3 regions of the Klebsiella sp. PL-2018 genome follow, and region 3 is predicted to be linked to each of the others. Evidence: predicted binding sites of a transcription regulator. Region 3 holds the regulator's gene; each other region holds the start of a gene.

What was found. Region 3 encodes LexA, which represses DNA repair genes until DNA is damaged. Its sites were predicted from a motif close to TNCTGTATGTACATACAGNA; they were not measured.
Region 1: a site for LexA is predicted at 813-832, ahead of umuD (translesion error-prone DNA polymerase V autoproteolytic subunit). Genes of this name have one in related genera too.
Region 2: a site for LexA is predicted at 1,042-1,061, ahead of umuD (translesion error-prone DNA polymerase V autoproteolytic subunit). Genes of this name have one in related genera too.

The regions. Positions count from the first base shown of each region.
Region 1 is NZ_CP077673.1:3,274,004-3,276,270, reverse strand. It holds gene MKleb_RS15205 (hypothetical protein) at 23-214, opposite strand; gene MKleb_RS15200 (hypothetical protein) at 371-565, opposite strand; gene umuD (translesion error-prone DNA polymerase V autoproteolytic subunit) at 853-1,275, shown strand; gene umuC (translesion error-prone DNA polymerase V subunit UmuC) at 1,275-2,267, shown strand, end outside.
Region 2 is NZ_CP077677.1:14,676-16,942, forward strand. It holds gene MKleb_RS29540 (Y-family DNA polymerase) at 1-600, opposite strand, end outside; gene umuD (translesion error-prone DNA polymerase V autoproteolytic subunit) at 600-1,025, opposite strand; gene MKleb_RS29550 (hypothetical protein) at 1,244-1,474, shown strand; partial or broken gene MKleb_RS30095 (hypothetical protein) at 1,712-1,807, shown strand; partial or broken gene MKleb_RS29555 (antirestriction protein) at 2,239-2,267, shown strand, end outside.
Region 3 is NZ_CP077673.1:395,329-397,595, forward strand. It holds gene plsB (glycerol-3-phosphate 1-O-acyltransferase PlsB) at 1-134, opposite strand, end outside; gene MKleb_RS01815 (diacylglycerol kinase) at 264-632, shown strand; gene lexA (transcriptional repressor LexA) at 755-1,363, shown strand; gene dinF (MATE family efflux transporter DinF) at 1,436-2,267, shown strand, end outside.

The DNA.
Region 1 (2,267 bases), 2.9 Mb from region 3:
AATGGCAGGGATGACTCTCAGGCTACCTTTTTTTACGTGAAATCAGGAAGCGATCGCCGGCTCGCGTGAGCTTCGTTCCATTTGTACAGTACTCGATAGCAAAATTAAAAAACTCATCAGAGTCGAGCTCGAAATCCAGTTCGAGTTTAATGGCGTCGCCGGACTGCAGAAGCTGCTTTGCCTGTTCCAGATTGCTGGCTTTTACTGTTCCCATCTCTTCACCTCGTTTTAGCGCTGGTGGCGTCCGGGGGCTATCCTACAGGCTTTGTTTTACGATCGCGTGACACGGCTTATTATTTGCGCTTTCTGCCGTTCGCCAGCCGTTGCCATCGCTATGGATAAGCCGATAGCGATGGTCCGGGGTTCAATCTCAGTCGACGTTATTGAAGTAGTCCCGTGCCGCCGCCTCAACGTTCTTTGCCTCAATGCCCGTTTTCTCGGTGATTGAGGCAATAAACGGTTTGAACTTCTCCGTCATCACATGACCTCCGTCCCAATGAGCGACATAAAAACGGCACTGATAACGATAAAAGTGGAGAGTTTTGTCTCCTAACGTGTAATACATATGAATCTCCGGTTCAGTATGTCGGGTGGACAACAACAAGCGATGAGCAAAGCACGCATCAACGGATTCTATCCTCCTCCCAATTTGCGGAAATTTCCAGCATGCCGTACAAAACCATCTGGAATACGTAGGGAGAGGCATTCTCCAGCCCCGTGCTATGCAACGCCTTACGCAAAATTCAGCGCAACTTCAACGGCTTCACGCCAATCTCCGACAGGCGACTTGAAAAACTCAGATGAACTATCGATACTGTATAAAAACACAGTATTATAACGGGTGAATCTATTATGTTGTTCTATGAACCGGTTGAGTTGCGTCAGATTGTGTCGATTCCGCTGTTTAGCGACCTTGTCCCATGCGGTTTTCCCAGCCCTGCGCAGGATTATATTGAGAAGGGGATCGATCTCAATGAGCTTTGTATCAGCCATCCCGCGGCAACCTATTTTGTTATGGCGACAGGCACCTCAATGGTGGATGCCGGCATTTATGAAGGTACGCTGCTGGTGGTGGATCGCGGCCTGAAAGCGAAACATGGGGATATCATCATTGCCTCAGTCGACGGTGAATACACGGTTAAGCGTCTTTGTACGCACCCCATCATGCAGCTCTTGCCGATGAACCCGGATTTTCCGCCAATTGTGCTGCGCAACGACGGTGAAGCGCTGGAGATTTTTGGCGTTGTCACTTTCAGCATCAACAGGCTCCGCTGATGTTTGCCCTGGTCGATGTGAATTCATTTTACGCCAGCTGTGAAATAGCCTTTCGCCCTGACTTACGCGGGCATCCGGTGGTGGTGTTAAGCAATAACGATGGCTGCGTCATCGCCAGAAACCACGAGGCGAAACTGCTGGAAATTCCAATGGGCGCGCCGTATTTCAAAGTGAAATCACAGTTTGAACGTCATCAGGTAGCGGTGTTTAGCAGCAACTATGCCCTTTATGGCGATATGTCCCATCGCGTCATGACGATTCTCGAAGAACTGGCGCCCGCGGTGTATCAATATTCCATTGATGAAGCGTTCGTAAATTTGACCGGGATCCATCGTTCTGAGGAGCTTGAGGCGTTTGGTCGCCACGTGCGTAGTACATTACTCCAGAGTACCGGCTTGACGGTAGGGGTCGGGATCGGGCCGACGAAAACCCTGGCCAAGCTGGCGAATTATGCGGCCAAAAGGTGGCCAAAATTCGAGGGCGTTGTCGATCTCTCATTGCCGGCCAGGCAGAGAAAACTGCTGGAGAAGGTTGCCGTCGGTGAAATCTGGGGAGTGGGGCGACGCATTGCGAAAAAGCTCAATGATATGGGGATTACGACGGCTCTTCAGCTGGCCGAGACGCCCGCTCCGCTGATCAGAAAACATTTCAGCGTTGTAATGGAGCGCACCGTGCGGGAGCTGAGAGGCGAGCCGTGTCTTGAACTGGAAGAGTATATGCCGACTAAACAGCAAATTATCTGCTCGCGTTCCTTTAGTCAGAAGGTGATTGAATACGGGGCGATGCGCGAAGCCGTCTGCAGCCATGCGGTCCGCGCCGCCGAGAAGCTGCGCGCGGAGCACCAGTACTGCCGCTATGTTTCGGTCTTTGTGAAGACCAGTCCGTTCGCCGGTCATGAAGTCTATTACAGCAAAGACGCCGGCACGAAAATCCACATCCCGACGCAGGATAGCCGGGATATCGTCGCTGCGGCGCTAAAATGCCTGGATACT
Region 2 (2,267 bases), on a different replicon from region 3:
CCCCATGAGCTTCAGTTTCTTCGCTATCCGGTTCCCCACGCCCCAGATTTCTTCTACCGGCTGAAGGGATAAAAGTTTTGCCGTTCGCCGTGGATTGTCCGGCGTCAGTGCCAGAACGCCTCTGAACTGAGGCCATTCTTTCGAGGCCCACTGCGCTGATTTTGCCAGCGTCTTCGTGGGTCCCATGCCGACGCCCATCGTCAGGCCGGTCCCGTTACCAACATGCTCACGCAGCTGCTGCCCGAACGCTTCAAAGTTAATGCAGCTGTCGATGCCTCGGATATCGAGGAACATCTCATCAATTGAGTACTGCTCAACTCGGGGCGCCAGCTCCTCAAGATGGGTCATGACTCTGTCTGACATCGAGGCGTAGAGTTCGTAATTACTGGAGAACACATGCAGTTTTTCCGGAAACTGCGCACTCTTAAGCTGGAACCAGGGGACACCCATTTTAATTCCCAGCAGTTTTGCTTCTTTTGAGCGGGCGATAACACAACCATCGTTGTTACTAAGCACGACAACCGGTTTAGCCCGCAGGTCAGGGCGAAACACCTTCTCGCAGCTGGCATAGAATGAATTGACGTCGGCCAGGGCAAACATCAGTCCGCTCCGCGCGTTTTATGAATAAACGCGATCACCACACCAAAAATTTGCAGCGTCTCCGGGTCAGGGTGCAGGGCAGGGTAGGCCGGGTTCATGGGTTGCAGTACAGGACGGGGCGTCAGCAGAAGCCGTTTCACGGTAAATTCCCCCTCCATTTCAGCGATGACAATGTCACCGTGTACCGGCTTTTCTGCCCTGTCGACGACCATCAGGTCACCTGAGTTCAGGCCAATATCGGTCATCGAGTTGCCGATAGCCCGGACAAAATAGGTGGAGGCCCGGTGCCGGATGCAGTACTCGTTCAGATCCAGCTCCGCTTCCGTGTAATCTGCCGCCGGTGAAGGAAAACCGGCGGCGCACCGCTCCGTGAAAAGGGGCAACGACAGGATTTCAGGGTCGGATACTGCAGGGATAAACTTCACGATTTTCCATTCCATTAACTGTGTTTATATACAGTAATTATTTTTCTGAATGTCGCGATTTGCAAGCGTATTTACCCGGGAAGGTGCTAACTGATTGCTCTGATAATAAAAATAGTTGTACCGGTACCGCTTCGTGTACAGTTTTTCTGCTGCTCGAGTTGCTTAAATTTTGTAATATACTGAGCAGACGATAGAAATTCATATCCGGAGGGACCACTATGTCACCAGGTTTCAGAACTGTTCTCAGATATGCCTGTGTACCGGTGGACAGCAGTGAACCCGTACGTCGTAAATTTAGCAGCCGGCTGATAGGGATTGTGACGGTTTGTCTCCTCCCGCTACTTGTTTTCGATGTCCCGCTCTGGGTTTTCGTCATATCTCAGATTATCTGGGGAGGCGGGGTCTATATCGCCCTGTCCGTTGTCGGCGACAAGTCCCGGCGCCAGTAGTTTCTTCGTTGTTGCGGCGGCAGTGCTCAAAAAAAGCACTGTTGTTGTCATGCCAGCTATCGTCTTCTTTTCCGGCAGATGCCTTCAGGTTATCCACAGAGTTAAACAGATACTCTGTGGACAGCTGTTCCCGCCAGTTACGTCTGTTTTCTCCGGTTAGCCAGCCCCCCGGCAATGCTGCCGCACGCTGCCAGTGTGCCGCGTCCGGTTTGTCACGGGACGGGCGATTTTATTGCTCTGCGTTTCCCGGGCGATCCGGTTCGCCGCTGGCTTGATCGCCGGGTTTTAGGCGACGTGGTGAGAGAGGCCCGGGCCGTCAGAACGTCGGCGTGACAGGCCGGAGCTGTGGGGGAGGGGAAACTCTCCCTTAACTGCCTGCCGGCGCAGGAGGACCAGTGCGATAAGGATGTCCCCGTGCCGGCTCCGCATTCACCCGGCCCGGTTTACGGGCCTTATGGGTGAAAACTGTCCTCTGTTATCTCCGTGCAGTGAGCGGGTGGTGCCGTGCCTCCATCTTAGCCGGGCTGCCGGGAATTCAAGGGTTCGCTTTGCCGCGGCAGTCACCCGGTCCCTCCTTCCCGTCAGACGTGATCTTACGGTCGTTCGACCGCTCAGGATTCCCGGTCTCACCCTCCAGCTCCCGACTGCCGTGTGCGTCAGGCTGCGGCTTCCTTTGCGCCCCTGAATTCCCGGCTGATCGCCCGTCTGTTATGGAGGCACGGCACCACCCGGTGTCGCAGTCCATGTGATTACGGAGGTTTACCATGCAGTATGTGAAAACGCGCCCTGTCCT
Region 3 (2,267 bases):
AGGACATACATAATGGGACGCGAGGTATCCAGGCCTAATTCCTGAGCAGGTTGTGCCGGAATCGACTTGCTTTTTACCAGCGCCCTTAATGGTAAATTCAGTAATTTATAGTAAATTCGTTGCCAGCCAGACATAGACGATGTGAAGCCTCTGGTTAATCATGCAAATGCGCCGCAAGAATAACAGAAAGTGCGCAAAATTTCCGTTGTAACGCGGCAAACGCGTACACTCATTGACGTCATTTACATAAAAAGGTTTGTTTGATGGCCAATAATACCACTGGGTTAACCCGAATTATTAAAGCGGCAGGGTATTCCTGGAAAGGATTCCGGGCGGCGTGGGTCAACGAGGCCGCCTTTCGTCAGGAAGGCATCGCGGCCGTTGTTGCCGTGGCGATCGCCTGCTGGTTAGACGTCGATGCCATCACCCGGGTGCTGTTGATTAGCTCGGTCCTGCTAGTGATGATAGTTGAAATTATCAATAGCGCGATTGAGGCGGTTGTTGACCGTATTGGCCCTGAACATCACGAGCTGTCGGGGCGAGCGAAAGACATGGGATCGGCGGCGGTATTGCTGGCGATCATCATCGCGCTGATCGCGTGGGGAACGCTTTTATGGGCAAACTACCGCTAACGCCTGGCGTAGCGGCTCGCAAAACGGAAAGAAACTCCTGATTTTTGTGTGAAATGTGGTTCCAAAATCACCGTTAGCTGTATATACTCACAGCATAACTGTATATACACCCAGGGGGCGGAATGAAAGCGTTAACGACCAGGCAGCAAGAGGTGTTTGATCTCATTCGGGATCATATCAGCCAGACGGGCATGCCGCCGACGCGTGCGGAGATTGCTCAGCGCTTGGGGTTCCGTTCCCCAAACGCGGCGGAAGAACACCTGAAAGCGCTGGCGCGTAAAGGCGCAATCGAGATCGTTTCCGGCGCCTCCCGCGGTATTCGTCTGCTGACGGAAGAAGAAACGGGTCTGCCGCTTATTGGCCGCGTCGCGGCGGGTGAGCCGCTGCTGGCCCAGCAGCATATCGAAGGTCACTATCAGGTCGATCCGGCTATGTTTAAGCCGAATGCCGATTTTCTGCTGCGCGTTAGCGGGATGTCGATGAAAGACATCGGTATTCTTGATGGCGACCTGCTGGCCGTCCATAAAACGCAGGATGTGCGCAATGGCCAGGTGGTTGTGGCGCGCATCGACGAAGAAGTTACCGTGAAGCGACTGAAAAAGCAGGGTAACGTCGTTGAACTGCTGCCGGAAAACAGCGAATTCTCGCCGATCGTGGTGGATCTTCGCGAGCAAAGCTTCACTATTGAAGGCCTGGCCGTCGGCGTTATCCGCAACGGCAACTGGCAGTAATCTCTTCACCTCGCGGCATCATCACCTGATGCATGATGCTGCGCCGTTTTTCCTCATTTGGGCTCTTTCTCCATGCTTTTTAACGCCGCCGACAAAGCCCTGTGGCGCTTAGCGCTGCCCATGATCTTCTCCAATATCACCGTTCCGCTGCTGGGGCTGGTGGATACCGCCGTTATTGGCCACCTCGACAGCCCGGTTTATCTGGGGGGCGTGGCGGTTGGCGCAACGGCGACCAGCTTCCTCTTTATGCTACTGTTGTTCCTGCGAATGAGTACCACCGGACTGACGGCGCAGGCGTTTGGCGCAAAAGATCCGCAGCGGCTGGCGCGTGCGCTGGTACAGCCGCTGGGCCTGGCTCTGACCGCCGGGGCGGCGATTGTGCTCTTACGGATGCCGTTAATCGACCTGGCGCTGCATATCGTCGGCGGTAGCGAAGCCGTGCTCGAACAGGCCAGACGCTTCCTGGAACTCCGCTGGCTAAGCGCGCCGGCATCGCTGGCGAATCTGGTCCTGCTGGGCTGGCTGCTGGGCGTGCAGTACGCCAGAGCGCCGGTGATCCTGCTGGTAGTCGGCAACGTCCTCAACATTGTGCTCGATTTATGGCTGGTGATGGGCCTGCATATGAACGTGCAGGGGGCGGCGCTGGCGACGGTCACCGCAGAATACGTCACTTTCTTTATTGGCCTGCTGATGGCGAGACGCGTGCTGGCGCTGCGCGGCGTTTCCCTGTCGATGCTGAAAAACGCCTGGCGCGGCGATATACGCCGCCTGCTGGCGCTGAATCGCGACATCATGCTGCGCTCGCTGCTGCTACAGCTCTGCTTCGGGGCGGTGACGGTATTTGGCGCCCGCCTTGGCGCCGATATCGTCGCGGTCAATGCGGTCCTCATGACGATGCTGACCT